2 regions of the Bacillus sp. PK3-037 genome follow, and region 1 is predicted to be linked to the other one. Evidence: a T-box and tRNA genes for the amino acid it is inferred to sense, from the RefSeq annotation. Region 1 holds a T-box; the other holds one or more tRNA genes.
What was found. A T-box is a leader RNA that pairs with one kind of tRNA and senses whether it is charged. The one in region 1 lies ahead of tyrS (tyrosine--tRNA ligase), so its partner is inferred to be a tRNA-Tyr.
Positions count from the first base shown of each region.

Region 2: it encodes a tRNA-Tyr, which carries the amino acid that the T-box ahead of tyrS (tyrosine--tRNA ligase) is inferred to sense. The anticodon was not compared.

Region 1 is NZ_CP096408.1:299,766-314,789, forward strand. Features, by position in the region: gene ywaC (GTP pyrophosphokinase YwaC) at 1-602, shown strand, start outside; gene M1D69_RS01575 (MFS transporter) at 741-1,955, shown strand; gene M1D69_RS01580 (carboxymuconolactone decarboxylase family protein) at 1,942-2,325, shown strand; gene M1D69_RS01585 (helix-turn-helix transcriptional regulator) at 2,394-3,233, shown strand; gene ywaD (aminopeptidase YwaD) at 3,279-4,646, opposite strand; gene tyrS (tyrosine--tRNA ligase) at 4,802-6,043, opposite strand; T-box leader at 6,085-6,297, opposite strand; gene M1D69_RS01600 (MarR family transcriptional regulator) at 6,292-6,807, opposite strand; gene M1D69_RS01605 (YwaF family protein) at 6,957-7,670, shown strand; gene M1D69_RS01610 (glycosyltransferase family 8 protein) at 7,781-8,641, shown strand; gene M1D69_RS01615 (PRD domain-containing protein) at 8,693-9,535, opposite strand; gene M1D69_RS01620 (sucrose-specific PTS transporter subunit IIBC) at 9,588-10,967, opposite strand; gene M1D69_RS01625 (S8 family serine peptidase) at 11,411-13,348, opposite strand; gene celB (PTS cellobiose transporter subunit IIC) at 13,574-14,908, shown strand; gene M1D69_RS01635 (DUF2711 family protein) at 14,998-15,024, shown strand, end outside.
Region 2 is NZ_CP096408.1:3,922,748-3,937,771, forward strand. Features, by position in the region: gene M1D69_RS20115 (NADH dehydrogenase subunit 5) at 1-583, opposite strand, end outside; gene adaB (methylated-DNA--[protein]-cysteine S-methyltransferase) at 1,356-1,889, opposite strand; gene adaA (bifunctional transcriptional activator/DNA repair enzyme AdaA) at 1,873-2,511, opposite strand; gene M1D69_RS20130 (DNA glycosylase) at 2,785-3,696, shown strand; gene glmS (glutamine--fructose-6-phosphate transaminase (isomerizing)) at 4,170-5,972, opposite strand; gene glmM (phosphoglucosamine mutase) at 6,402-7,748, opposite strand; gene M1D69_RS20145 (CdaR family protein) at 7,767-9,221, opposite strand; gene cdaA (diadenylate cyclase CdaA) at 9,214-10,035, opposite strand; gene rsiW (anti-sigma-W factor RsiW) at 10,196-10,822, opposite strand; gene sigW (RNA polymerase sigma factor SigW) at 10,836-11,399, opposite strand; tRNA gene M1D69_RS20165 (tRNA-Gln) at 11,629-11,700, opposite strand; tRNA gene M1D69_RS20170 (tRNA-Tyr) at 11,705-11,789, opposite strand; tRNA gene M1D69_RS20175 (tRNA-Thr) at 11,809-11,881, opposite strand; tRNA gene M1D69_RS20180 (tRNA-Val) at 11,886-11,961, opposite strand; tRNA gene M1D69_RS20185 (tRNA-Glu) at 11,965-12,039, opposite strand; gene M1D69_RS20190 (2-thiouracil desulfurase family protein) at 12,221-12,676, shown strand; gene M1D69_RS20195 (GNAT family N-acetyltransferase) at 12,688-13,170, shown strand; gene murQ (N-acetylmuramic acid 6-phosphate etherase) at 13,277-14,191, shown strand; gene M1D69_RS20205 (MurR/RpiR family transcriptional regulator) at 14,207-15,024, shown strand, end outside.

The DNA.
Region 1 (15,024 bases):
TAAAAACTGTCATGGAAGACTGGAAAAACGAACTGTTAGTTTATAAATTTGCGCTAGATGCACTTGATACAAAGTTTTCGATTATCAGTCAGGAATATAATTTAATTCACGGCCACAATCCGATTGAGCATACAAAATCACGTGTGAAAAGCTTTGAAAGCATCGTAAATAAACTCATGAGAAAGGGCTGTGAGATTACGACACAGGAAATGAAGGAAAATATCCACGATATTGCCGGTGTGCGTATCATTTGTTCCTTTATTTCTGATATTTATAATGTCGTGAACGTCCTGAAGCAGCATGAGGATTTGCGGATCGTAAAGGTAAAGGATTATATTCAGAATCCGAAACCGAACGGCTACCGAAGCCTGCATTTGATTATTGAAATGCCTGTGAACTTAACGAACAGGGTGGAATACGTCAAAGCTGAAATTCAAATCCGCACCATCGCCATGGATTTCTGGGCGAGCTTGGAGCATAAAATCTACTATAAACTGAACAACGACGTTCCTAAACATTTAACCGATGAGCTGAAGGAAGCGGCGGAGATTGCCCACTATTTAGATGAAAAAATGCAGGGGATTAAGAAAGAAGTGGATTGATGAACGTTATATTTTACAAAAGCGAAGCCTGACAAGGTTTCGCTTTTTTGCTTTGCTAGTACTTTCTATACCAGTATAAACTCACTTCTGTTTCTATGATTGCACCTGCTTTATCATGCATGAAGAAAGGAGGCAAACATGAAACATTCCATTTCATTATCGAGAGGTTTGATCTTTCTGATGGCGGTGACTAGCGGGTTTACTGTCGCTAATGTCTATATCAATCAAACATTGCTTGTCAGCATGGCAGGTACGTTTCGTGTGACAGCGGCACAAGCTGGGATGATTGCTACATTAGCGCAGATCGGCTATGCGGCGGGGAATCTGCTGCTTGTTCCATTGGGAGATCTATTTGAACGCCGCCGCTTCATTGTGAGCCTGCTGTTCTTAGTGGGGGTTTGCTCAGCCGCTTCAGCGTTAGCTGTAAGCTTTTCATGGCTGGTCATCACAAATTTATTGCTGGGGTTCTTCACGATTATTCCTCAAATCCTTGTGCCATTTGCGGCAGGTTTAGCAAATGACAAGAACAGAGGAAAAGTACTCGGAAACGTAGCCATCGGGTTGGTTTGCGGAATATTAGGCGCGAGAGTGGTCAGCGGGGCGATAGATGCCCAATATGGCTGGCGTGTGATGTATTGGATTGCCTGTGCAGCAGCCGTCATCATTATGCTGATCATTCGCTTCTGCTTTCCGAAAAGCAAAGGGACACATGCCGTTGGTTATGGAAAACTCATTTCTTCATTATTTCCGCTTTTGATCAAGGAGAAGGCGTTAAGAAAAGCATGTGTAAACCAAGGCTTCATGTTCGGCGCCTTTAGTTTATTTTGGACGACGTTAGTGTTTATGGTGAGTGAACCGCCATTCTCGTTAGGCAGTCAGACTGCCGGAACAATCGGTTTGGTGGGGATTGGCGGGGCTTTTGCGACACCGCTGATCGGCCGGATTATTGATCAAAAAGGAGCGGTTTTTGCCAACAAGCTTTGTATGTCTTTTACCTTATTGTCATTTGTATTGTTAATGGCGGGCCAATTCTCAATGATTGTAATTGTGCTGGGCGCTTTATTCATCACTATGGGCATCCAGGCGAACCAGGTGGCATGTCAGGCGGAGATTTTCCAATTGTCCGCTGATATGAGAAGCAGATTGAATGGCATCTTTATGGTCAGCACGTTTTTAGGCGGCGCCTTGGGGTCGTATGCAGGCGGTGCAGTTTGGATGCTGTTTCATTGGAACGGCGTTTGTATTCTGGGGATGATCATGATTGGTATTGCCTTCAGTTCAAGGATTACCAAAAATCGAGCTGCGAAACAAAGCGATATCGGAAGGGAGATCGAAGCTGGTGCAAACAAGTGAACATTATAAAAAAGGGCTAGATATTCTGAAGCAAATAGATGAGGAGAACGTCGAAGCGATCGTTGACAGTTTTAAACAATCCATCGCTCCGGACCTTGGTGTGCTCGCCGTGGCGTTTAATTACGGACAGATTTTTTCAAGACCGGGCCTTGATCTGAAATCCAGATTATTAGCAACGGTTGCCGGATTAACTGCATTGGGCAATACACAGCAGTTAAAATTCTATATTAACGGAGCCCTGAATGTCGGATGGACACAAGAAGAACTCATAGAAGTGATGATGCAGATGATCATTTACTCAGGATTCCCGAATGCGCTGAATACCATTTTGCCTGTGGCTGCGGAAGTATTTGCAGAACGAAACAAATAATATAAAAATCTTCTCCTTTTTTATGTAGAATACAAATAGGAAATTCTATGCAGGAGGAGAGTGTGTATGTGGACGGTATGGCAGAAAAACGGAAAGAACTTGGTGAGTTTTTAAAATTAAAAAGAGCGCAGCTTTCTCCGCAAGAATTTGGATTGCCTTTAGGCACCAGAAGGAAAACGACAGGCTTGAGAAGAGAGGAAATGGCCCAGCTGTCCGGTATCGGTGTCACATGGTACACATGGCTGGAGCAGGGAAGGGATATTCGGGTATCGACACAGGTACTGGAAAGCATATCAAGAGTGCTCAAATTGAATTACGAGGAAAAACGCCATGTCTTTCTGTTGGCGGGCCACCATGTTCCTTTAGATGATCAGGATGAAGAAAATAAAAGCCTTCCTCCGGCTGTGCGGCACTTTATTGATCATTTAACCAATTGCCCTGTTTATGTGACTGACGAAAAGTGGGACGTTATTGCTTGGAACACGGCGGCGTGTGCTGTGTTCGGCGATTTTGGCCAAATGGGCAGAAAGGAAAGGAACGCCATATGGCGATGTTTCACGTCGAAAGAGTACCGGAATCTGCTGGATGACTGGGAAAGCCACGCCAAAAAACTCATCGCGCAATTTCGATCGACTGCCAGCCGGTTTCTCGGGGAAGCGTGGATAAAAGAGCTGATCGGTGAGTTAACTGAAGTAAGCCCAGAATTTAAAAAATGGTGGAACCACCACGAAGTGTTAGGCACACACGCAGGAGAAAAAGTGCTTCATCACCCGGCAGCGGGCACAATGGTAATGGAGCATATGACATTACAAATATATGACTCTCCTGATTTGAAACTGACCATTTATCGGCCGTTAGAGAAAGAAAATACGGCAGATAAACTGAGAGCTTTACTTATAGACGGCTAAATAGCTGATTATTATAAAAAGACGGCTGCAATGTGCCGTCTTTTTTTATTTGATATCTTCATAAATATCAGAGGCTTTTGCCTTGATATGTGCCCTCTTGCCGGTTGGTTTTTTCTCTTTTTTCACAGCTTCATAGACAGAGGCTGTCACAAGGTCGCCAGCCTGCTGAAGGCGTTCTTTGCTGATATGTTCGATCGAGTCTTCGGGGGTATGATACCACGGCTCAACTTCTTCTGTTTCCGGGTCTCCCCAAATAAAGTTGGCGGAATCAATGCCGGCTTCGTGGAATGGCACATGATCAGATGATCCTCCCTGTGTCAGAGACAGGCTGTCAAACCCAATTTTTTCAGCAGCCGTATGGCTGGATTCCCAAACATCGTTAGATTGTCCGTCCAATGTGTTGACATACAGCTCAGACGCATTCTCCCAGCTTGTACCCACCATGTCTAAGTTGAAGTTTACTTCGCTTCGTTTCAACTCTTTTTCTGATAGATGATCTACATAATGAGAGGAGCCGAGCAGGCCGAGCTCTTCAGCGCCAAAGGCGATAAAGCGGATTTCCTTGTCAGAAGGAATGCTTTTCAAGACGCGTGCCATTTCCAGCATGACAGATGTGCCTGATCCGTTGTCATTTGCGCCGGGCGAGAAAGGAACACTGTCATAATGGGCTGTAACGTACACAATATCAGGGTTTTTGATGTTCTTTGGCTTTTTGATACCGATGATGTTCTGGGAGGTTTGGTTTGCGAATGCGTTTAGTTGTAAGGTTGCTTCTTTTTGCTGGATAAGAGTTTCACCGTCTTCTTTCTTAATTCCGACGACAGGAATGCCGGCTTTATTTCCCGACAGGTTTGGCGTCATAGGCACGAGGCTTTCTTTGTTGTTATAAATGATGACAGCTTTCGCTCCGGCGGCTTCGGCATTTTTGGCTTTCTCGTAATAAGTCAGGTCTCCTCTGGAAATTAAGGCGATTTTGCCCTTGGCGTCAGCGGTAAAGTCCTTTTGATAGCCCAAGCCTGCATTGTAAAGCGGAGCCGTTAGTCCTTGTTCCTCAGTCGGAGCCGAGCCGGACGCCGCTTGGAGAAGAATATCGCGTCCTTCTGAAGACAGCGTTCCCTCAAGGCGGTCAGGGATACTGAATCGTTGAACCTTCACATCAAGCTTTAATTTTCTCAAGGTTGAGGCGATCAATAAGGCACTCTTTTTTTCAGCGGCAGTTCCGGCTATTCTGGGGCCGATTGCTTCACTTAGCTGAGAAATGGTAGAGTACGCACGCTTTGCTTTGAATGGAAGCTCGCGCTCGCTATCTGATAGTTGTACAGCGTGCGCGGCAGGGGTGACACTCTGTGCCGGCAAGAGCAGTGTGCCGGCAGTTAAAACAGCCATCGTCATGACAGTCAAAAGCTTTTTCATCAAAAATAAACCTCCCCTAAATGTATGGTTGGGGAATATTTCGGGATGCTAAAGGAGTTTCCTGCAAGATGAAGAGCGTTTTTGAAAAGACAGTGCTTTATACCTGCAAAAAAACGCTTATGAATGAAGGGTCATAAGCGTTTCGGAATATCAAACTATTGGAGCTTTAAAAACTTGCGTTTGCCGACTTGGATGATCATATTCTCTCTTATCTCTGCTTTGGCGTGAACATCTGTTATTTTCTCTCCGTCGATGCGTACACCGCCGTTTTGAATCATGCGGCGCGCCTCGCTCTTCGAAGAGAGGAGTTTTAGCTTGACGAGCAGATCAATCATCGCTATCGTTTTTTCGCCTTTCCAGTTTACGGCTGGTATATCTTCCGGCAGGCTGTTTTCCTGAAAGACTGTTTTAAACGAGTGTTCGGCAGCTTCTGCTGCTTTCTCTCCGTGATACATTCGGACGATTGTTTTGGCTAAAAGCATTTTGGCATCACGCGGATGAACGGCGCCGGTTTCTAAGTCCTTCACGATCTGTTTTTTCTCTTCAAGCTCCAAGTCCGTTGCCAAATGAATGTATTTTTTCATCAGGCTGTCGGGCAGTGACATCGTTTTTCCGTACATGTCGTTTGGATGTTCGTTAATGCCAATGTAGTTGTGTTTCGACTTCGACATTTTCTCGACGCCATCCAAGCCTTCCAAAAGCGGCATAAGGATGACGACTTGTTTTTCTTTGTTGTATCGTTCTTGGAAATGCCGTCCCATGAGGACATTGAAATGCTGATCCGTTCCGCCTAATTCAATATCACTTTCGAGAACGACAGAATCATATCCCTGCATCAATGGGTAAAAGAATTCATGCAGTGAGATTGGTTTTTGCATGGCGATGCGTTCTTCAAAGTCGTCGCGCTCCATCAGGCGGGCTACCGTTATTTTCCCTGCTAATTCAATGACATCTTCCAGATTCAATGTTTTCAGCCATTTTGAGTTATAGTGAAGCTCGACTTTTTCTGGATCGAGCACTTTTCCGAATTGCTCAAAGTAGGTTTTGGCATTGTGCTGAACTTCTTCATCAGTCAGTTGCTTTCTGGCTGCCGATTTTCCGGTCGGATCACCAATTTTTCCTGTGAAATCCCCAATTAACAGCTGGACAATGTGGCCGTTTTCTTGAAATTGGCGAAGCTTATTTAACACAACCGTATGGCCCAAATGTACATCCGGTGCAGACGGATCTAATCCGAGCTTAATTTTAAGCGGCGTGCCCGTGGAAATTGATTTCACGAGCTTTGCCTTTAATTCCTCCGGCGGTATGACTTCGTGGGCGCCTGTCATGTATAGCTGTAGCTGTCTTTCTACCTCTTTTTGCTGTGCTGCTGTGAGCTGCTCAAATGTTCTCATCATTTTTCCTCCTTTTTTACAAACACAAAAAAGAGCCCATCCCGATAAGGGACGTGGCTCAATGCACGCGGTACCACCCTGGTTGAAGACATTGTCTTCCGCTCATTCGAATAACGGTTTCCCGTCCTTTGCTACTAACGTTCACAAAGAAAGCTCGGGGAGGTAATTCGCGTTTGCCTGTGTGCCGGCTCGCACCTTCCGCCGGCTCTCTGAAACAGGGAAACAAACCGCTACTGGATTCCCGTCAAAGCTTATGATGTATGAAGATTGTCCGCTACTTTTCTAAGCAGTCCTGTCAGGGTTTTTTGCTCCTCTTTTGTCATGCCCGTAATCAATTCCGTTTCCCCTTTGTGAAACTCGGGGTAGAGGTCTTCGATCGCTTGTTTGCCGGATGCAGTGATTGTGACAAAAACAAGTCGCCGATCTCTGGTATCGATGCTTTTGGAGCAAAAACCCTTTTTTTCGAGCGTTTTGATCACGTTGCTTGCTGTTGCTGTTGAAATGCCTGACAGCTCAGCGATTTTTTTCGTTTCGAGTTTGCCCCATACCCATAGATCGTAAAGAATGGAGAAAGCGGTCCAAGATAATTTGTAAGAAGAAAGAACCTCAGTCTCCATTTTGACACGGAGCCTTTGCGCAGACCGATACAGGTTCGTCGCGATCGAAATGGCTTCCAGGTTGAGTGACTCAACGGGCATTTGTTTAAGCTTGCTGAGTGTGTCATGCTCTTCTTTGCGAAGCTGCTGCTGTTTATCTAAACGTTCCATTTGTCGCCGCCTTAAATTATCAGAATCATTAGCTATGAAATGAATTGTAGCAAAGACGATGGTGAACTTCAAGCCTATATTTTTCGGTTGCATAAAAAAAGCCAAAAGAACACCACAATAAAGAAAAACCCGCAGACGGGGGTGCAGTTGTGCAAAAATATGTTCAAGGCGTGTATAAACACGATCCGTTTCATCTGTTTTCGACAGAGCATGCACTGACATTAAGCTTGATCGGCATGCTTGCCATTCTTTTGTTTTTGTTCCGCCGGCCAATCAGCCGGCCGGCATTCAGTACATTTCTGCGCTATTTGTTTGTGTTTCTTTTGCTTGCTTCACAAATTGGTTACCAAATATGGATGATCGCCGCGGGCAGGTGGTCGGTGCGGACTTCTCTGCCTCTTCAGCTGAGTGACTTGTCTGTGTATTTATCAGCGATCATGCTGGTGACAAAGAGCAGAAAGCTGTTTGTGTTTTTGTATTTTGTCGGCATCGGAAGCTCGCTTCAGGCGCTTCTGACCCCAGACCTTGGTATGTTCTCATTTCCGCATGTGCGGTATATACTCTTTTTTATTTCGCACGGGTCCGTGTTTCTGTCCTGTCTGCTTATGGCGGTGATTGGCACGTACAGACTCAGACAGCGCTCTTTATGGGTGACTGTTTTGATTGTCAATCTGTACGGAGGGATCATTTATCTGGTTGACCGCTGGCTGAATGCGAATTATATGTATTTAACGAAAAAGCCGGGCGGCTCTTCGCTATTGGATGTTCTCGGGCCTTGGCCATGGTATATCGCCTCAGCTGAAGCCATTACGATCGCGAGCTTTTTCATCCTTTATTGGCTTTATCGGATGTTCAAAAAATAACACCTTTTTTGTTGTATAGCACATTCTGTTTTAAAAAATATTGGAGATTGGTGTTTAATTTTCTGAAAAAGGGAATGTAACTTGTACAACACAAAGGGAGATGAATACCATTGAAGAAAGATGAAATTATGCATATCGTATCATGCGCAGATGATAATTATGCTCGTCATTTAGGTGGGATGTTCGTTTCTTTATTGACAAACATGGACCAGAACAGAAAAGTAAAGCTATATGTGATTGATGGGGGAATTGAGCCTGATAACAAAAAAAGGCTGGAAGAAACCACATTGAAGTTCGGTGTGCCGATTGAGTTTTTAGAAGTGGATACCAATATGTATGAACATGCGGTGGAGAGCAGCCATATTACAAAAGCGGCGTATTACCGCATTTCGATTCCTGACTTAATTAAGGATGAGAGCATTAAGCGGATGATTTATGTCGATTGTGATGCACTTGTCCTTGAGGATATTTCGAAACTATGGGACTTGGACATCGCTCCATACACCGTTGCTGCTGTGGAAGATGCGGGGCAGCATGAACGTTTGAAAGAAATGAATATCACTGACACGGGAAAATATTTTAACTCAGGTATTATGGTTATTGATATGGAACCTTGGAGAAAGCAAAACATCACAGAAAAAGTTCTCAACTTTATCAATGAAAACGGTTCTGAAGATTTTCTTGTGTTACATGACCAAGATGCGCTGAACGCGATCTTATATGATAAGTGGTATGAGCTTCATCCGCGCTGGAACGCTCAAACATACATCATGTTAAAACTGAAAACACCTCCGACACTGTTAGGACGGAAGCAATATAATGAAACGAGAGAAAACCCGGCAATCGTCCACTTCTGCGGCGGAGAAAAGCCTTGGAACTCCAATACAAAACATCCGTATCGCGATGAGTATTTCCATTACATGTCCTATACAAAGTGGAATACGATCGGAAACCCGGCTATCAATCAATAATCTATATATGAAAAAACGCTTTTGAGATGATCAAAAGCGTTTTTTGGTTTGTCAGCGGGCCACTGACCGATGATAGAAGCGCTGAATATGCATGGCGATATAGCACAATTCTTTTTCAGGAAACTCAAAGCCGTATTCCTTCTGCACAAATGTGCCGATGCTTTTGGCGCATAGGAAAGCATCCTTGAATCTTTCTTTAATGATGGCGATCATTTCTGAATCCAGCTCGTAAATGGTTTCACCTGCTTTGATATGCTGAATGGCAAAGCGCAAATGGGTCACGAGCCTTTCGTAAGAAATGGTATCCTCCACAATGTTGATCGACAGCTGGGTTTCAATAATGCCGATAATATCACGGATCATCGTTGTAATATCAAGTGTCTGTGTCATGTCGCCGGCGTTGTTTCTCGCTGTGTGAATGTGCATGGCGATATTGCCGATTTCATCCTCAGGAATCTCAATGCCCAGTTTCTCTTTAATCAGCGCTCTAGCCCACATGCCGATTTGGAATTCCTTCGGATAAAGAACTTTGATCTCATTCAGCAGCGGATTTTTGATGACCATTCCGTTGCTCAGGCGTTCGATCGCAAATGAGAGGTGGTCTGAAAACGCAACGTGAATCCGTTCGTTGATTTTGATGTTCAGTTCTTGTTCAGCATGGGAAATAATTTGCTCGGAGATTTGAATATGGTCTTCCGGCAATGTTTCTAAAATCTCTTCGAATTGTTTATAGTCAGGTGTATCTTTTCTGACGAATGTTTTTTCGATTTTAGACGGATCGACAATATCATTTTTTCTTTTGTCGAACGCAATTCCTGCACCCAAGAGAATCTTCTCTTCATTTTGATCCTTTACGACGATTGCATTATGATTTAAGATTCTTTTAATTTTCATAGCTTTTTGTCCTTTCATCCCCCGTTTTATGAATGAAATCGAATAAATCCAGTTATTCTGTCTCTTCTTTAAACCCAAGAAACAATGTAGCTATAAAAGCAGAGACGGCCGCGATCAAAAAACCGATCATATAATGAACAAAATTCGCAATGCCAAACGGCAGCACGATTGAAATCATCGGGATGCCGGTCAGTCCGTAGGAATTCGAAACGACGTGTGCCCCAACTACATATGCCCCGCCGAGAGCGCCTCCAATAGCGGCTCCAATAAAGGGGCGGATCAGCTTCACATTTACTCCGAAAACAATTGGCTCCACAATGCCTAAAAACGCGGTAAGGGAAGCGGGGAGCGCGATTTTCTTCAGGCTTGACTGCTTCGTTTTGAAGAAAACCGCCAGTCCCGCTCCGCCTTGCGCCACATTCGCCATTGACCATATCGGCACCAAAAAGTTCACACCCACATAAGGGTCAGCAAGCAAAGTCGCTTCAATCGCATAAAAGCTATGGTGCAAGCCTGATAGAACGATAGTGGAATAGATACCCCCGAAAAGAGCTCCGGCAGCAATGCCCGCGTGGTGATAAGTGTATTCAATCGATTGTGATATGACCTGGCCGATGATAGCTGCGGCGGGGTTCATCACAATCAGCGCGAGACACCCTGTCACCATCACAGTGATAAAGGGAATGATCACGACATCAAGTGACTTGGGCACAATCTTTTTTAAAAGCTTCTCAATTTTGCTCATGATATAAATGGAGAGAAGAATCGGTATAATGGCGCCCTGATAGCCCATCAATGGAATGTGCAGCCCCCATATGTCCAAGGAAGCGGGGGTTTTGCTGCCGAGCATGGATGGATCAAGCAAATCAGGATGAGTCAGAAGCCCTCCTATCAATGCCCCTAAAAATGGGTTGCTGCCAAATTGTCTGGCGGCACTGAAGCCAACCAAAATCGGCAGGAGAATAAAGGCGGTGCTGGACACGAGATCCAGCATTTTGATCCACGGGCTGTCGGCAGAGAACCAGTGAAAGACCTGAATCATGCCGATCAGCCCCATGAGCAAACCGTTTGCTGTTATCGCCGGAATAATCGGCATGAAAATATCGGACAGCGTTTTAGCAAATGTTGTGACGGGGTTCAGCTTGCGTCTGGTGTGTTTCTCTTGAACAGCCTCTTCAGAAGGCGCTGCCTCCCACACACAAACGACTTCTTTATAAATTTTGTTGACGATACCTGCCCCAAAAATAATCTGGAACAGGCCATATCTGAAAAAGGTGCCCTGCACACCTTGCAGATTCTCAATAGCACGTATGTCGATTCTCGTTTCATCCTTTACTTCAAAACGAAGACGAGTTGTACAGTGGCTGATGCTGATAATGTTGCTTTTTCCTCCTGCGAGGAGCAATAATTCTTTCGCAATTTCTTTTTGCAAACAATAAAAACCTCCTCTGCTGAAGAAAAGTCGGCTTGTTCATCGTATCAAATGAAAAGTTGACAATCAAAATGAAAAAAGTGAGAAAAATGTAAAGCGTGCAGAGCCGTCAAAAAATGCCCTCGTCGGGTGACGGGGCATACGGAACATATGAAGCAGAAATGTCATTGGCGCCGTTACGAGCCCAACACGAAAAGAAGAGTTAAAATGCCTTTCTTTTTCTAGGCACTAATACTCCCTTTGCATCGTTGGGTCTTGCCTGCTTGCCAGTCACAATCCCGCAATATGCAGTTGATATCTGTAATAACGTTCATTTTATGCTGTTCACAGCAGGATAGCAATAGTATGAAAAGCCTGTGAAAAAAATGGGAAAAAGGTTGCGTACACAGTTTAACAGATGAAAAAACCTTTAAGACGAGCGTTACGTCTTAAAGGTTTTTCAATTACTTCTTAGGCTTAACGGCGTTCAGCCGTTTTTGCAGCTTTGTTTTTTCATGGGATGCTTTTAATTGATTGACTGCGGACTGAGCGGCTGTTTTTGATTTTTTTGTCTTGTCTTTTTCCGCTTTTTTCACTTTGGCCTTGGCCGTTTCGACTTTTTTGGCTTCAGCTGCCGCCACTTTTTTCTTCACTTTATCTAACCGTTTTTGCAATGACGTTTTGTCTTTTCCGGACTGAAGTTCATTGACGGCCTTTTGGGCTTTCGCCGCGTTTGCGTCAGTTGATTTCTTTTCCGCTGCGGCGACGGATTGCTGCGCCTTTTTTACATTGCTGCTTTTCACTTTGTTGAGACGCTTCTGCAGGGACGTTTTTTCTGAGCCTGCCGGAAGCTTGCTGACTGCCGATTGAGCGCTGCTGACATCTGTTTTCTTTTTGCTTTTTTCCGCTTTGGCGACTTTGTCCTTCGCTTGCTTTGATGCGATATAGCGCTTGACCTGGTCTAACCGTTTTTGCAGGTTCTTTTTATCCGTGCCGTTCGGCAGTTTGTTGATCGCGGCTTGTGCTGTATCAACGGTTTGCTGGGTTTTATACTTTTCTGCCTTTGCCGCTTTGTCCTTCGCGTCTTTTACATTTCTGGATGCCTGAACGTTATCCAGTCTTTTTTGCAAAGCTTTCTTGGCGCTGGAATTCGGCAGCTTGCTGACGAGCTTTTTCGCTTTGTCGATATCGGCTTGTGTTTTTGTCTGTTCGGCTTTTTTGACCGCTTGCTCAGCCGCCGCGTACGCTTGATCTGCCTGCTGGGCTTTATACCGGATCAGGCCATAGCCGAATTGCTGATCGCGGCCCGTAATTCCGAGATCAACGATGTTTTTCCGCATGAGGGCGCGAAGCTGCACGTTCGTGTTGCCAGGATCACGCTGTTTTAATAACGCAAACATGGCAGCGGCGTGCGGTGTCGCTTGAGATGTGCCGCTTCCCGTCGCGTAATATTGATGTAAATACGTGCTCGTGATGTCTGTTCCCGGTGCTGAAAATTCAACTTGATTTCCTGTCGTTGAAAAGGCTGCGAGCCGATTGTGTTGATCTGTCGCTGACACTGCAACGACACTGCTGTATGCCGCCGGGTAATTGACTGGCTTACCGTTTCCTTCATTTCCGCTTGCGGCAACGAGCAGTACGCCTTTTTCATATGCTTTGTCCATGGCGTCATGAAGAATCTGGCTGTCTGAAGACGTGCCAAGGCTCATATTGACGATATCCATTCCATTCGCTATCGACCAGTCGATCCCTTTGAGAAGACCTTGAAGATCTCCCGAGCCGTTCTGATCAAGCGCTTTAACCGCATATATTTGTGCTTCCGGTGCGATGCCGTCAATTCCGTAGCGGTTATGCTTAGCGCCGATAATCCCGGCGACATGTGTTCCGTGGCCGTTATCGTCTTTGTAAGAAGAAGTGTAACTGACAGCTGAGTACCCGCCGGAAATCGACAGGTCGTCGTGGGGGGAGATCCCGCTGTCAATGACAGCGATTTTGACGTTTTTGCCTGTCAGCCCCTCCTTCCAAGCCTGTTTGACCTGAATCGGTTCAAGATTCCATTGTTCGAAGTTGTCAGAGGTGTCGGCGTTCTCTGACAGTACTTTGAGGTCTGTATTGTCCGCTGCGGTGAACGTGACATTGTTTTCGACATACAAAATATCAGGATCCTGTTTGAATTCTTTTACTGTCTCTGGATCTGCTGTGACAGCTACCGCCGGAAGATGCTGATAATGCTGTTCAACCTCAGCATCACTGTCCAGAACGGTTTCTTTGCCGTCTTTGTTTTTATAGACCACAATGACCTCTTTCTCGCTGCTGGTTTCTGCATGTGCAAGAGGCCCTAGGGCGAGAAAACTGAAAAACAGAGTGACTGATACAACAAGTTTGCAAAACGTGTTTTTCATGGTTCTTCTCCTTTTTCTATGATGTTTGATATATATATCGGAGGAAAATGTGATTTTGATAATAAGAGGAAAGATTTTTTCATTGAGAGGGTTGTTCAGAAGAATGCAGATTTTTTCCGCAGAAAGAGGAAAAAATCTGCATGAATTTGTAAACGTTTTCAAAATAAGATAAAGAAAACATTGCAAAGGTTGTTTACAGAGCAGTGAAAAAAGGGGGCTTTTCAGATGAGCGCATTCACTCGGGTGATGGAAGAAAAAATCATGCCTGTCGCTGGGAAAATTGCCGGGCAGCGGCATCTCAGCGCTTTGCGTGACGGCATTGTTTTGACCATGCCGCTGATTATTATCGGTTCTGTCTTTTTGATTTTAACCAGCCTGCCGATTCCCGGTTATGCTGATTTTATGGCGAGTGTGTTTGGGGAACAGTGGGCGGATAAGCTTGGCTATCCTGTCAATGCTTCATTCGATATTATGGCAATGATTGCGGCTTTCGGGATCGCCTATCGGCTGGCGGAAAGCTACGGTGTTGATGCCCTGTCTGCCGGAGCGATTTCAATTGCAGCCTTCTTATTGGCAACGCCGTTCGAGGTGCCTTTTACACCGGATGGCTCAACAGAATCAATCATGGTCGGAGGCGGAATTCCCATTACATTGCTCGGCAGCAAGGGACTGTTTGTCGCCATGATCATCGCCTTGTTTTCGACTGAAGTCTACCGGTACATCATTCAAAAAAATATTGTGTTTAACATGCCTGACGGCGTGCCGCCGGCGGTAAGCAAATCATTTGTCGCGCTGATTCCCGGCTTTATTATCGTATTTCTTATATGGCTGGCGCGTCTTCTGATTGAAATGACGCCTTTTGAAAGCCTGCACAATGTCGTCGGAGACCTGCTCGGCACGCCGCTTTCCATCCTTGGCGGCAGCCTCGGAGGGAGTCTGATCGCTGAATTCGTGCAAATGCTGCTTTGGGCGTGCGGCATTCACGGCGCTTCGATCATCGGCGGTATTATGGCGCCGATTTGGTATGGCGCGATGGATGCAAACCGTCTCGCGTTTCAAGCGGGCGAGGCGCTGCCGAGTATTTTTACGACTCAGTTTTTTCAAATTTGGATCAATGTCGGCGGAAGCGGAGCAACGCTGGCGCTTGTACTCACAATGCTTGTGCGGTCCCGGAGCAAACAGATGAAGCAGCTCGGCCGATTAGGGATTGGTCCAGCGCTATTTAACATCAACGAGCCGATCATTTTCGGCATGCCGATTGTGATGAACCCGCTCCTTATCGTTCCGTTCATCATAGCCCCGCTCCTCACCATTACCGCCACTTATATCGGCATGAGCACCGGGCTGGTGGCAAGGCCCGCCGGAATCGCCGTGCCATGGACCATGCCGCCGCTCATATCAGGGTACCTGGCGACAGGCGGAAAAGTATCGGGAGCGGTCATGCAGCTGGTGAACCTGCTCATTACATGTGCTCTCTACTACCCGTTTTTCAGAATATGGGATCATCAAAAATGGAAGGAAGAGAGTGCGGTTGAATCCGGGGATAAAAATGTGACGTGATGTAAGCTGTAATAGATCATCAGCTGTTAAAGGGCTGATGATCTTCTATCAACTATGAGTAAATGTTAGAATATGTAAAGGGGGTGCGCATGCTAGAATACATATGGTTAGATGAC
Region 2 (15,024 bases), 510 kb from region 1:
AGCTTTCATTTGTTAAAACCAATGATAACTGCCATTGACCTGTGACTTGAAAAAGCCAAACTATCGCGAAAAACAAAGAAAGCCAGCTTAACAAAAATAATCGGCCAGTAACCTTGGCTGCTTCACCAGCGACTTGCCAAGCACTGTTTAACCTGATAAGCAGGGTTAAACCGACAAGAGTTGCTCCCCAAGAAATAACCATCAAGCGGAGATCTCCACTTAACCACGCAATTGAAGCAGCACCTGTAGTGAAAGTAAAAAGTGTAAAATATTTTCGATAAGATCGGTCTCCCATTAAGTAACGTACAGAAAAACGCTGAATGATTAAACCAATTGTAAGAACAAAGAAAGTCATTAACCAAGCTAAGGAATCGAAGTGCCAAGGGCCAACATTCCCATTCACAATCCTATTGGCAAGAATCACTAAGGAAACCAAAGGCGGTAAAGCCAAGATACCAATATGAATGCGGACATAACTTAAGGTTACGCGTGGATGTAATAACAATAGTCCACTTATCCCAGAAGCAATGAGCGTAATAAAAAATAATGCTAATAATGATGATAAGCTCAGCGAAACTAACATTCTAACTTCTCCCTTTTTTAGATCTCGTTATTGTTCAAAAGACCTTTAAATCAGATCATATTTTTCTATCATTTAATACAAATTTTATCTATCTCCATTTTTCCCCAACAAAAAAGCCGACAATTTCAAAATTTCAATGATTATGTTAGATCATTGAATCTTGAAAATTGTCGGCTTCACTTCAACTAACTTCTCCGAAGTCTTTTGAAGAGCTACCTTATTATTGGTCATGTTACTATTTGCTATGTTTTAACTTCCTTCTAAAGGAATGAAATCATCGCTACATTTTAATATAGTGCTTAATTATCAAATAAAATCGACTTATGTTTCTCTTCCATTTAAATTAGGATACTTTTTCATCCTGTCAAGATGAGTTGAAAGAATGCTAAAGACCTAATAATGTAACAAACGAAAATAAACATCTGCGCCGATTATTAAGTTACGTATAAGATATGCTAAATTTTAAACATTGTCAAGGTGTTGGAATATAGAGAAAGACATATCCCCCCCTCTTTCCCTTTGAAAAAACATTTTTTTGCAGAAATCCAAGAACCCCTGCATCGCGGTTTACTATCAGCTTCACAAACTGCATTCATTTGAGTCTCGTTTTTTTACATTCTCCACTTTTATTTAGCGAACTCTGATGCCTTTTGTTCTGGTCGGTTATAAAATATTTCATTTTTGCACCTTATAGGACAGCTGTCCTTATCATTGTCAAATAAGATCCGCAACCTAAAGTCAAAAATACCTCACAAACATTGTACGGCAATAATTACTTTTTGCTAGATGAAGCTCGCTTTTCCAGATCGAGGAGCATTGTCTTCATTTCAAATCCCCCCCGATAGCCAGTTAATGAGCCATTCTTTCCTATTACACGATGGCACGGTACAGTAATTAATACCGGATTAGCCCCAATAGCCGCGCCTACAGCACGAACAGCTGCTGGTTTATTTATATCATGTGCAATGTCGGAATAGGATTTCGTCTGTCCATAAGGAATTTCACAAAGTGCATTCCAGACTGCTAGCTGAAATGGCGTACCTGCGTACTGAAATGGAACAGTAAAGGTTTTCCGCTTTCCTTCTAGATACTGAGTGATTTCAATAATGTAGGGTTCAAGCTTATCCTCATCTTCAACAAGAGGACTTCCTGGAAAGTGTTTCTGAGCCCATTCGAACAATTCCGCAAATGGTTTATTCTGTGAACCTACAAACACAAGCCCCTTTGACGTTGATGCAATATAAAAGTTCCAATCCTTAAACATCAGTAAAGACCAATAAAGGATTGGCTTATTCTTTGTTTCCATTGTACGTTTCCTCCACTTTACTCATTTGACGAAATTGTGCTGGTGTCTGTCCAGTTTTCTTTTTAAATAAAGTAATAAAATAAGGTGCGTTAGCGATACCCACACATATAGCGATATCTCCAATCGCTTTATTTGTCTGAATCAAATACTTTTTAGCCGCCTGTACTCTAACCTGTTGTAAATACTCAACCAGCGTAATACCTTTAATCTTTTTAAATGTTCGATGCATATGATACGGACTCCCGTGACAAATATCTGCTAACGATTCTAGAGTTAATTTTTCCGTGAAATTTTCATCAATGTATTCAGTAATTAGATCAACCCACTCGCTATCAGGCATTTTTTCATTAGTAGGCTTACAGCGTTTGCAAGGACGAAAATTTGCGCGGAGAGCTTGTTCTGCGTTTGGAAAAATGCACACATTTTCTTTTTTCGGAACGCGAGATTTACAGGATGGTTTACAAAATATCCTTGTCGACTTCACAGCGTAGAAAAATTGATTATTGTACGCTGCGTCATTATTTATAATTGCTTGCCACTTTTCATCTGTTAGCATTTCTACATCATTCGAAATTCTATGATCATGGCTCTCTTTATGTCCGTTATTGATACTATCCGGCATTTATTTCACCTCTCCTTACAATACTCATCTATTTCATTTTGAATTGAATCCCAATTTACGTTTTCGACACGCGTTTTTATATCTTGGGCGATTTTAATCCACTCCCGTTTAGCATTCTTGATAACTAACACTATAACCTCATAAATAGAAAAAAATAAGGTGGTTAGAATGTAATAGCAAGATAACAAAATGAGTAAAGCTTATTATGTGATAAAGTAAAATTTCAATCAGTGTGAGTTTTCTTATAATTATTCAAGATAAGGAGAATGAAAAGTGACATGGTATGAAGTCAATGACGGTATTGTCATTACATTACCTGAAATTTTCGACATGAATGCGAACCTAGCCTATCTAACCAGGGAAAAAAATGAATGCATGTATGAAATAGAGAACGATATCATTACAAAAGTTATAGCCATTGGGGAAATTCGGTCCTTAGTACAGGTAAGCGTAATCAATAATAAACAAATGGTTGTTCAATTCCTAAACGATTCTAGACCTATTGAAAAGTGGAAACGGGAAGAGATTGTAAAATATATTCATGAATGGTTTGATCTTGATAACGATTTAACACCATTTTATGAAATGGCAAAAGCAGATCCATTACTTAAAATGCCTGTCCAAAAATTTTATGGATTGCGCGTTATCGGCATTCCCGATTTATTTGAAGCTTTATGTTGGGGAGTTTTAGGGCAACAAATTAACTTAGCCTTCGCGTACTCCTTAAAGAAGCAATTTGTAGAAGGATTTGGCGATTCTATCGAATGGAATGGTAACAAGTATTGGGTGTTCCCACCGTACGAACGAATTGCACGGTTAACACCTGCCGACCTAGCAGATATTAAAATGACGGTAAAAAAAAGTGAATATATCATTGGAATTGCCAGGTTAATGGAAAGTGGAGAATTGTCGAGGGAAAAATTAATGAAAATGAACTTTAAAGATGCTGAAAAAAACTTAATGAAAATACGAGGAATCGGTCCTTGGACAGCCAATTATGTTCTAATGCGCTGCCTTAGGTTCCAGACAGCTTTTCCAATCGATGATGTGGGTCTTATTAATTCGATAAAAATATTACGTAGTATGAACCGAAAACTTGCGAAAGATGAAATCTTAGAAATATCGTTTCGATGGAAAAAATGGGAATCATACGCTACCTTTTATTTATGGCGTGTCCTTTACTGAATCATTACAACTTAAACCGGAATATACTCAATAAAAAGAGAATGAACTTTAAAACCTGATCCCTCAAGTACATTCTCTTTATAACTCATCTTTCACTTTAATTGTATGTGCGACTTCATGTAGGCTCTCCGGTCGGATTTCTAGAATGCTTAATTCCAAGTTCATCTGCTATCAACAGTGTATTTTCTTGAGGTAATAAAGGGAACTTCTCTTTTATATCAGTAATAACATCAGGAATTCAGTCAAGCAAAAGCAGTTTCGCTCCAAGTCTGATAAAAACTCATGCTGTCTCTGGTTTTAATGTCTTTTAACCTTGTTGCCCGACCTAATGAAGAAGCATCTTGAATCTTGAGCCATGGCAGATAGTCTGTACCTGTTCCAGTACCACGGCCTTCTATAATCCATTTTCCACTTTTCTTTTGGACATAAAAACACCCCTTTAGACAAACATATCCAAAGGGGTTAAACATTTATTATTCCACAGTAACACTCTTCGCAAGGTTACGCGGCTTATCTACATCACAGCCGCGATGCAGCGCAGCATAGTAAGCGATCAGCTGCAATGGAACAACAGATACCAATGGAGCAAGCGCTGGGTTTACTTCCGGTAATACGAATCTGTCATCCGCATCGTCTAGGCCTTTCAGTGAGATGATGCATGTGTTAGCTCCGCGAGCGGCAACTTCTTTGACGTTTCCGCGGATGCTTAGGTTTACGTGCTCTTGTGTTGCCAGTGCGAATACTGGTGTTCCTTGTTCGATCAAGGCGATGGTGCCGTGCTTCAGTTCGCCGCCGGCAAAGCCTTCTGCCTGGATGTAAGAAATCTCTTTCAGCTTCAGTGCGCCTTCGACACATACGAAGTAGTCGAGGCCGCGTCCGATGAAGAAAGCGTTTCTGGATACAGTCAGGTATTCACGAGCGATCATTTCCATTTCGTCTTTCTGGTCGCAAAGGGCTTCCATTGCGTTTGCCGCGATACCAAGTTCTTTGACAAGATCAAACCCGATATCGATGCCGTTTTTGTCAGCAGCTACAGATGCAAGAACCGCAAGAACTGCGATTTGTGCTGTGTATGCTTTTGTTGACGCAACAGCGATTTCAGGGCCTGCATGAAGCAGCAATGTATAGTCAGCTTCACGGGAAAGCGTTGATCCCGGTACGTTTGTGATCGTCAGCGCTTTGTGTCCGAGTGCTTTGACTTGAACAAGCACCGCGCGGCTGTCTGCTGTTTCTCCGCTTTGAGAAAGGAAAATGAAGAGCGGTTTCTTAGACAGAAGCGGCATGTTGTAAGAGAATTCACTCGCTACATGCACTTCAACCGGCACGTTTGCCCACATTTCAATGTATTGTTTACCGACAAGTCCTGCGTGATAGCTTGTTCCGCAGCCAATGATATAGATGCGGTCCGCTTCCGCTACAGCCTCAGCGATATCGCCAGGCACAGACAGTTTGCCGTTTTCGTCTTGGTACGTTTGGATGATTTTACGCATCACAACTGGCTGCTCATCCGTTTCTTTCAACATGTAGTGAGGGTACGTGCCTTTTTCGATATCACTGGCATCCAGCTCAGCGATATAAGACGCGCGTGAAATAACGTCGCCATCAAGGTTTTTGATAACAACTTGATCATCAGTCACGATGACCATTTCTTTATCCATTAGCTCTACATATTCGTTTGTGACTTGAAGCATTGCCATCGCGTCAGACGCCACGACGTTGAATGTATCTCCAAGTCCGACTAATAGAGGACTTTTGTTTTTCGCTACAAAAATCGTTTCTTTGTTATCGTTATCGAATAAAGCAATTGCATAAGAGCCTTTTAACAGTGTAAGTGTTTTGCGGAACGCTTCTTCTGTATCAAGTCCTCCGTTGACAAATTGCTCGATTACTTGAACGACTACCTCTGTATCGGTGTCACTTTTAAGCTCTACATCTTTTAAATACTCTTGTTTCAGCTGAACATAGTTCTCGATCACGCCGTTATGAACAAGTGTAAAGCGGCCCAGTGCGCTCTGATGCGGGTGAGCGTTTAGATAGCTTGGTTCGCCGTGTGTTGCCCAGCGAGTATGGCCAATTCCGGCTTTCGCTCCTACATTGGCATCCACAACTTCACGAAGATCGGCAATGCGTCCTTTTTCTTTAAACACATGGATCCCCTGTTCGTTGGCAACTGCGATACCCGCAGAGTCATAGCCGCGGTACTCAAGCTTCTCCAACCCTTTTAGCAAAATTTCCTTCGCATCAAGCTGACCGATATAACCTACGATTCCACACATAATTTCTTCCTCCTAAGATTGTAAAAGGAGACGAAGAAAGTCATTTTTCAAGGGGACTTTCAGTCGTCCCCTCCTACATGTTTTATGGAAGATCATGTGATTTCCCTTTGTTCAAGGAGTCGCCTCCTTGGTTTGAAGAAATCCTTACGGCTGTGATCTGCATACTCAGCCGGGAGGCATCCGCCGAAAAATCGATAACCTCCATCCTCGTCAACTAAGCCTTTTTTCGGGCGCTTAGTTCGGGCGCTATAATTATAAGTGAAACAAAATCCCGTCTTTCCTGCCTCTAGAAAACAAGAACAAGACAAGCTTGATTTTACAGCATGTGCCAAGAATGGTCAATTGTTTTTTAAACAACTTTGCCGCCTGTATCACAATTATTATATGTGAGTCGCACTTGTCTTGTTCGCTCTCTGTTTATAGATTTCGTTACTCTAATCCCATTTCTGACCGGACGACTTCAACAATGCGATTAACATATTCATCACACAGTTCTTTCGTCTTCGCTTCAGCCATCACACGAACGAGCGGTTCAGTGCCAGATGGGCGCACTAAAATCCGGCCGTCGCCGTTCATTTCTTTTTCAACCTCAGAAATAACGGCTTTTACTTTTTCGTTTTCTTCGACTTTATATTTATCAGTTACTCTCACATTAACTAAAAGCTGCGGAAACTTCTGCATTTCAGCCGCAAGCTCTGACAGCGGCTTGCCTGTCGCTTTTAATGTATTCATCAGCATAATGGCGGATAATAATCCGTCCCCTGTTGTGTTGTAATCAAGGAAAATTAAGTGGCCGGACTGTTCTCCGCCGACATTGTAGCCGTCTTTTTTCATCGCCTCTACCACGTAGCGGTCGCCGACAGCCGTCTGCACGCTCTTTATCCCTTCTTTTTCAAGCGCTTTATAGAAACCGAGGTTGCTCATGACTGTGGAAACAACCGTATCATCCTTTAAGCGGCCCTCTAATTTCAGGTATTTTGAGCATATGTACATAATTTGGTCGCCGTCAACGATATTTCCTTTTTCGTCGACTGCGATCAGACGGTCGCCGTCACCATCGAACGCAAGACCGATATCAGCATTTTTCTCTTTTACAAACGCACTAAGCGCTTCAGGATGAGTCGATCCGACTCCGTCATTGATGTTTAATCCGTTCGGAGAAGTTCCCATAGTCGACACGTCTGCGTCTAAATCGGCAAACAAGTGTGTCGCAAGCGATGACGTCGCTCCGTGTGCGCAGTCAAGCGCAACATGAATGCCTGTAAAATCTTCGTCGGCAGTCTGTTTTAAAAATTGCAGGTACTTTTGGCCGCCTTCAAAATAGTCGTTTACAAGTCCCAGGTCAGCTCCAACCGGTCTTGGCAGCTTATCCTCCGGTTCATCCATCAGACGCTCAATTTCAGCCTCCTGTTCATCAGAAAGCTTAAATCCGTCTCCTCCAAAGAACTTGATTCCGTTATCCTGCACTGGGTTATGAGAAGCAGAAATCATGACGCCCGCCTCTGCATCCATCGCTTTTGTTAAATAGGAAACACCAGGTGTAGAAATGACTCCCAGACGCATGACTTCTGCGCCAATTGATAAAAGTCCGGCGACAAGGGCTCCCTCCAGCATATGGCCGGAGATGCGTGTATCGCGGCCTATCAGCACTTTTGGACGTTGTTTATCTTTTGTCAGCACATACCCGCCGAAACGTCCGACTTTAAAGGCCAGCTCAGGCGTAAGCTCGCTGTTGGCAACACCTCTTACACCATCTGTTCCAAAATACTTGCCCATTTTATAATCGCTCCTTTTTTATTCTGATGAAGATTGTGAACCTGAATTTGATTCATCTTCATCCTGATCCTGATTTTGGTCTTGGTTTTTGTCTTGATTTTGATCATCATTGTTTTTATCGCTGTTCGTTGTATCTTCTCGCTGATTATTCTCTTTGTCATTCGTCTTGTCATCAGTGTCATCCTGGTTCCCTGACGTCGTATTGCTTTTATCTTTTGTTGTCGTATTCGTTTTTTTAGACGTAAGCTTGATTTTTGCGTTTTTCTGCCCCAAGGACCAGGTTACATTTTGAGGCCCGTTTACTTCAAGCTTCACACTGTGCTCTCCGTCATCTAAATCAGATACATTCACATACAATTCTATGTCTGATTTCTGCAATTTTTTTATGTTGCCGGGAGAGCCTTTGGCCGTAACATTTATCGTTTGTGATTCCGGATCCAGAAATTCAATGTTCTGAGAGCTGCTCAGCCCTACAGTCTTAATAGGGATATTCTCAAACGTCTGATCCGCTTCACTATCTACTTCTATATGCAACGTCACCTTTGACGGCGAAATTTTTTTGACGCCGTCAGGAAGCGGAATATCTGCCTCGATATCAGAATCCTTTTTGATTTTGCTTAAATCTAAGCTGACACCATCTATAAATTCAAGAGAATCCAAGACATCCTGCGAGCCGTAAACCGTCACCTCACTGGGACTTGATTCGATATTCGCTATGCTGACCCCGTCAGGAAGGCTTCCTGTCCGCTCAATTTTAAAGGGCACTTTTTTACTCGGACTTGTCACCGGAACGGTAATTTTGATGACCGAGGGCTCCACATCGACAGGAAGCGCGTTTCCGTCTTTATCATAGACAGTCACTTTCGCTTCCTTTTCAATCGTTTCATCTGCATTTTCCAGGTTTACTGAAGCTTTCACAAGAGAAATATTATCAATCACAGCTTTAGAACCGGTAATCTGTACATTTTTAGGACTGACAATCGGCTGCTCCGGAGAATAGCCTTTTTTCATCTTGCTTTTGTTGTAGTACTCCACTTCAACAGGAAAGCTTTCTGTCGTGCGTTCTTGAATGGTGACGGTCGTCACGGACGGATTAATGGATATCGTCAGCCCCTCCGACACGTTTTTGGCTTTAAGCTCAACCTTATGTGTGCCGGTTTTCAGCTTCTCCATATCCGCGTATATCTCAAAATTCTTTGTCTGCCTCGCCTTCTTCACGGCGCTTGTCGGACCTTTTATCGTGACATTCACCGTTTGCGGAACGCCTGTCACGACATAATTTTCATCATCGTAATATGCTTTAACCGGTATATCAGTCAGTGTTGCCTCATCAGTTGTAGATGTCGGGAAAAATGATTCACCTGGTTTTTTCGGAGTTGGTGCTTGGTTGCTGTTAACCGCTACATAAAGCAAGAGCGCGAAAAGCAGCGCAATGATTTTCACAGCCCAGCGGTTGTTTAAGAATTTATCCATTTTTCTTGCCCCTCCAATACCAGCGGTTAGAAGAAGTGTCTCTGGTGTTTTTCTTAAACTCTGCTTCAAGCATTTCTTTCAGCGCTTCTTCCGTCAGCTCTCTGTGAAGGTCGCCATTCCTCGCCACACTGACGCCGCCGGTCTCTTCAGACACGATAATCGTCAAACTGTCTGTAACTTCACTGATTCCGACAGCCGCTCTGTGCCGCGTTCCCAGTTCTTTTGAAATGAACGGGCTTTCAGAAAGCGGCAAATAACAGGCGGCAGCGGCAATTTCATTATTCTTCATAATCACCGCACCGTCATGAAGCGGGGTGTTTGGAATAAAAATATTGATCAGCAGTTCAGAGCTGACTTTGGCATTCAGTGGTATGCCGGTCTCAATATAATCCCCCATTCCAGTATCCCGCTCAATGGTTAAAAGGGCGCCGATCCGGCGTTTCGCCATATAATTGATCGCTTTCGTTATAGCCTCAATTGTTTTCTGCTGCGCTTCCTCAACCGGCGTGCCGCTCCTCGAGAAGAAGCGGCCCCGTCCAAGCTGTTCAAGCGCTCTTCTCAGCTCAGGCTGAAAGATAATAATAATTGCTAAAAATCCCCATGTTATCGCTTGGTCCATCAGCCACTGAAGCGTGCTGAGGCCCAAATATTGACTGGCCATACGGACAAGCACGATCACAACGATTCCTTTTAAGAGCTGAACCGCCTTCGTGCCGCGTATCACCATAATCAGTTTATATATCACATACCAAACAAGGAGAATATCAACGGCATTGCCGAGGTACTGCAAAAAAGGGATATCCTCAAAAGCCATTTCCTCGTCCTCCAAGAATTCAGTCATTTCGTATTTTGAAGTTTAATGTGTTACGCATATGTACTTTACATAGCGAGCCCATTATACCACATTTCATTTTGGCAAGTGAAATATGCCAGCCGTTTGAGAACCTAAAAAAGAGTAAAGCGCGCCACACGCTTTACTCTTCTCCGTTCGGGTCTAATGCATTGAATACACTTTTCCCCGCAGACTTCATTTTATACCATGTCCAGTCGAATAATTGATTAATCTCCTCAATTTGACCGGTGACTTGTCCAGCAGAGGCCATATACTTTTCTCCGTTTACAACGGTTACATCCCCGTCTATTTTCCCTTTAATAATCAGCTTGCCGTTTTTGACGGTGACATCACCTTTGACCGTCTCACCTTCTGGCACGATCACAGTGTTGTTTTGCACGACCAGATTCGGCTGCTTCGACACGCTGAAGTTGTGGTCATTGTGCCAGCTGTTTAACAATCCGCCGCCCATCAAAATGATGAATACCGCAGCAGCCGCGATAACCGGATGGGATCTGAACCATCTTTTCACAGAAGCTCTTTTCTTCTCCTTAGGCAATTTTGCCATGACGTTAGCGGTAAAATCGGCGGGGGCTTCGACATGCGATGTGCTCCGGACGAGCGCAATGGATTTTTCCATCTCATAAAAATGCTTTCTGCATTCCTCGCATGCCTCCAGATGTTCTTTTAATACTTGTTCATCTTTCGGAAGGATATCTCCATCAAGATGCATATGCATAAGCTGCACAATTTGTTCAGGACAGCTCATTTCATCACCCCACTTAAAGATCCCTTAATTGTTTTCTAAGAGCCTCTCTGCCTCTGTGAATCCGCGTTTTTACAGTCCCCACAGGAATGTTCAGAATCTCGCCGATTTCAATTAATGAGAGTTCATCAATATACTTTAATACAATGACAGTTCTGTATTTGTCAGGAAGCTTTAATATTTTCCGCTGAATCGTGTGTGAAAGCTCCAGCGATACGACTGCATCTTCAGGCAACACTCCATCTGCGGCGATTTGGGAATACATCGTCAAGCCTTCTGTACCCGCCACTTCTGCATCGAGGTAATAATCCGGCTTCTTTTTGCGAATGCGGTCAATGGTCAAGTTGGTCGCAATTCGATAAAGCCAAGTTGAAAATTTCCGGTTGATATCAAAACTGTCGATATTGACGTACGCTCTGATGAAAGCCTCTTGTGCGATATCTTCCGCCTCATGCACATTGCCAAGCATACGGTAGCAAAGCTGATAAATTTTATCCTTGTAAATATCTACGATGTCCGCAAATGCATTTTGATCGCCTTTTTTGACTTGCTTAATTCTCTTTTTAATCATCATTTCCATATTTATCTAACCTCTGCCTTCACCGGTCTGTATGTATACGAGCTTCGTTTCTAAAGGTTTCAATTTTTTTATAAAATAAGTTTAACAAATTTTTGGCAGGGTGTAGATGGCAATTTGTGAATAAACTACCTTAACATATTTTTAAAATTATTATACAGACTGAACAGTTAGAAATTGGAATGATTTTTCAAAAAGAAAAAAGACACCTTTTGATCAAAGGTGTCTGTGACTGGGCTAGCTGGATTCGAACCAACGCATGACGGAGTCAAAGTCCGTTGCCTTACCGCTTGGCTATAGCCCAATGATGGTGGAGGGGGGCAGATTCGAACTGCCGAACCCTGAGGGAGCGGATTTACAGTCCGCCGCGTTTAGCCACTTCGCTACCCCTCCATATTTTTAAGAAAAACAGTGCCGGCAAGAGGACTTGAACCCCCAACCTACTGATTACAAGTCAGTTGCTCTACCAATTGAGCTACACCGGCAAGATGGTGGAGGATGACGGGCTCGAACCGCCGACCCTCTGCTTGTAAGGCAGATGCTCTCCCAGCTGAGCTAATCCTCCAAATGGTGACCCGTACGGGATTCGAACCCGTGTTACCGCCGTGAAAGGGCGGTGTCTTAACCGCTTGACCAACGGGCCGTTTGTGTTCTCGTCGAGCTGACAAAAGTTATTATATACAGGTTACCCCCCTTTTGTAAAGAGGAAATTTAAATTTTTTATTTTCAAACTTTTTTACCCCTTTTTTAACTGAAAAAGCCTCCTACCATTTATCATTTATTTTAAGATAGATATAGATCGAATTAAGAGAGGAGATACCAATATGATACTAGTCAGCTCTTGCCTCGGCGGTATTGAATGCAGATACAACGGTTCGCATGCCGCATCAGAGAAAATCCGAAAACTGATTGAAGAAAAACAAGCAGTGATGGCTTGCCCTGAGCTTCTCGGCGGGTTCTCCACTCCCCGGGAACCAGCAGAAATCATCGGAGGCACTGGTGAGGATGTTCTTAATGGAGCCGCGAAAATCATAACGTCTTCAGGAGAAGATGTAACAGATTTATATATGAAGGGCGCGGCCCAAACATTGGCCTATGCAAAAGAAATCAACGCCTCTGCCGTCATATTGAAAGAAAACAGCCCATCATGCGGAAGCAATTTCATCTATAATGGCTCATTTTCAGGCAAAAAAATCGCTGGAAACGGAGTAACCGCCGCGCTATTAAAACAAGCAGGGTACCGTGTAATTTCTGAAAACCAGTTAGACGACATATTATAAGGAGGCTCATCATGACGCAAGATATCTCTTTATCCTTCTATAAGCCTGAGCATTTGCCGGAGCTTCACGCATTTACTTTACACAATGATGACAAACGCTTTACCGCTCTCCCAAAAGAGGTGCTGACCCAGGCCCTAAGCATTCAGGAGCGCTATCCGGTTGTCATCTTAAAAGGTGATCTGCCAATAGGCTTTTTCATTCTGCATACGTCAAAAGAAACCATTGCTCCCTATTCCAACAATCCATTTGCTTTATTGCTCAGTTCCTTATCATTAAACTCTGCCCACCACGGACAAGGCTATGCGAAAAAAGCCATGCTTCAGCTTCCCTCTTTTGTTAAAGGGTATTTCCCATGGTGCGATGAAATCATTTTAGCCGTCAATCACCTGAACACCCGTGCAAAGCAGCTATATATGAAAACAGGATTTCTTGATAAAGGGCGCCGAAAAATCGGGCCGCTTGGCGAACAGCTGATACTTCATTATTTCCTATAGCCTCTTTTGAAATAAAGTTTCAAAAATTAAAAATGATAGTTGAAATATCATGACAGAAATGAATATACTGAATATTAAGATATATTTTTACACAGGGGGCTTCCTCATGTCAGAACAATTGAATCTTCACAGCCTTACCACGGAATCACGCAATAGCCAAACATCGGAAATACACAAAGCAAACACCCTCGATATCTTAAAAATGATTAACAATGAAGATATCAAAGTCGCTGCCGCCGTTCAGCGTGTCCTTCCCGATATAGAAGCAGCCGTCGAATGCGCGTATGAATCCTTTCAAAATGGCGGACGGCTCATTTACGCAGGTGCAGGCACTAGCGGCCGACTCGGTGTGATGGACGCAGTTGAATGTCCTCCGACCTACAGCGTCAGTCCTGATCAGGTAATCGGATTAATGGCAGGCGGTCCCAACGCATTTTTGCAGGCGGCTGAGGGAATTGAAGATCATGAAGAAGCAGGTGCCGAGGATTTACGATCCATCCATCTCACCTCAGCCGATACAGTGATCGCGATTGCAGCAAGCGGCCGTACGCCTTATGCAGCGGGTGCGCTGAAATACGCCCGCAAAATCGGAGCAAACACCGTCTCCCTTACCTGTAACAGTCAATCTGCCATCAGCAAACACGCTGATCACAGCATTGAGGTCGTCGTCGGGCCAGAAGTCATTACAGGCTCGACACGTATGAAAGCCGCAACCGCTCATAAAATGATTCTAAACATGATATCCACCGCTGTAATGGTCAAAATCGGCAAGGTCTACGAAAACTTGATGGTGGATGTCAATGTCAGCAACAAAAAACTAAAAGAACGCGCCATCAGCATCATTCAAAGCCTCACAGACGTTTCTTATGAGAAAGCGCAATACACACTTGAACAGGCGAATCTTCATGTCAAAACAGCAATTGTTATGCTCAAAACCAGCACAGATCAAAACAAAGCGAAAACATTGCTTGATGAAGCGAACGGTTTTATAGACAAAGCAATTGAAAACTACCATTCATGATAAGGAGAGACAGTAATGGCGACAGGCGGGTTAGCTATCATTCAATCAATGAAACACAAGTTGCCACAATCAGAGCGTAAGCTTGCGGACTACATATTAGCCCACCCCCACAAAGCGATAGAAAGCACAGTCAGCGAAATCAGCGCCTTAGCTAATTCAAGTGACGCTGCCGTTATCAGGCTCTGCAAGTCACTGGGACTAAAAGGATTTCAGGATTTAAAAATGAGGGTAGCGGGCGATCTGGCAAAGCCTGCTGTTCAAGGCTACCGGGACATCGCTCATCATGAATCGCTGCCTTCCATCTCTGAAAAAGCAGCCGGCAATGCCATTCAAGCAATTCAAGACACCTCAGATCTCATGGATTTTCAAGAGCTTGAGCGCGCTGTTTCTCTGCTGCTTCAAGCGAACACTGTACATTTTTTCGGTCTGGGCGCCTCGGGAATTGTCGCCAAGGACGCTCAGCAAAAATGGCTTCGAATTCATAAACAGGCGACTGCTTTCACGGACACTCATCTTGTGGCATCTTTAATCGCAAATGCAGATAAAAAAGACATTGTATTTGCCATTTCATTTTCAGGTGAGACACAGGAAATCATCGAGCTGCTTTCGATGGCGAAGGAAAAAGGCATCACAATCATCAGCCTCACCCAATTCAGCCAAACCTCCGTCTCTGCATTAGCCGACGTTTCTTTATATACAGCCCATTCCAACGAGGCCCTGATTCGAAGCGCAGCCACTTCCTCCCGTCTCGCCCAGCTTTTTATGATTGATGTTTTGTTTTTCAGCATGGCGGCCGAGCAGTATGAAGAAACGGTCGGCTGCATTGATAAAAC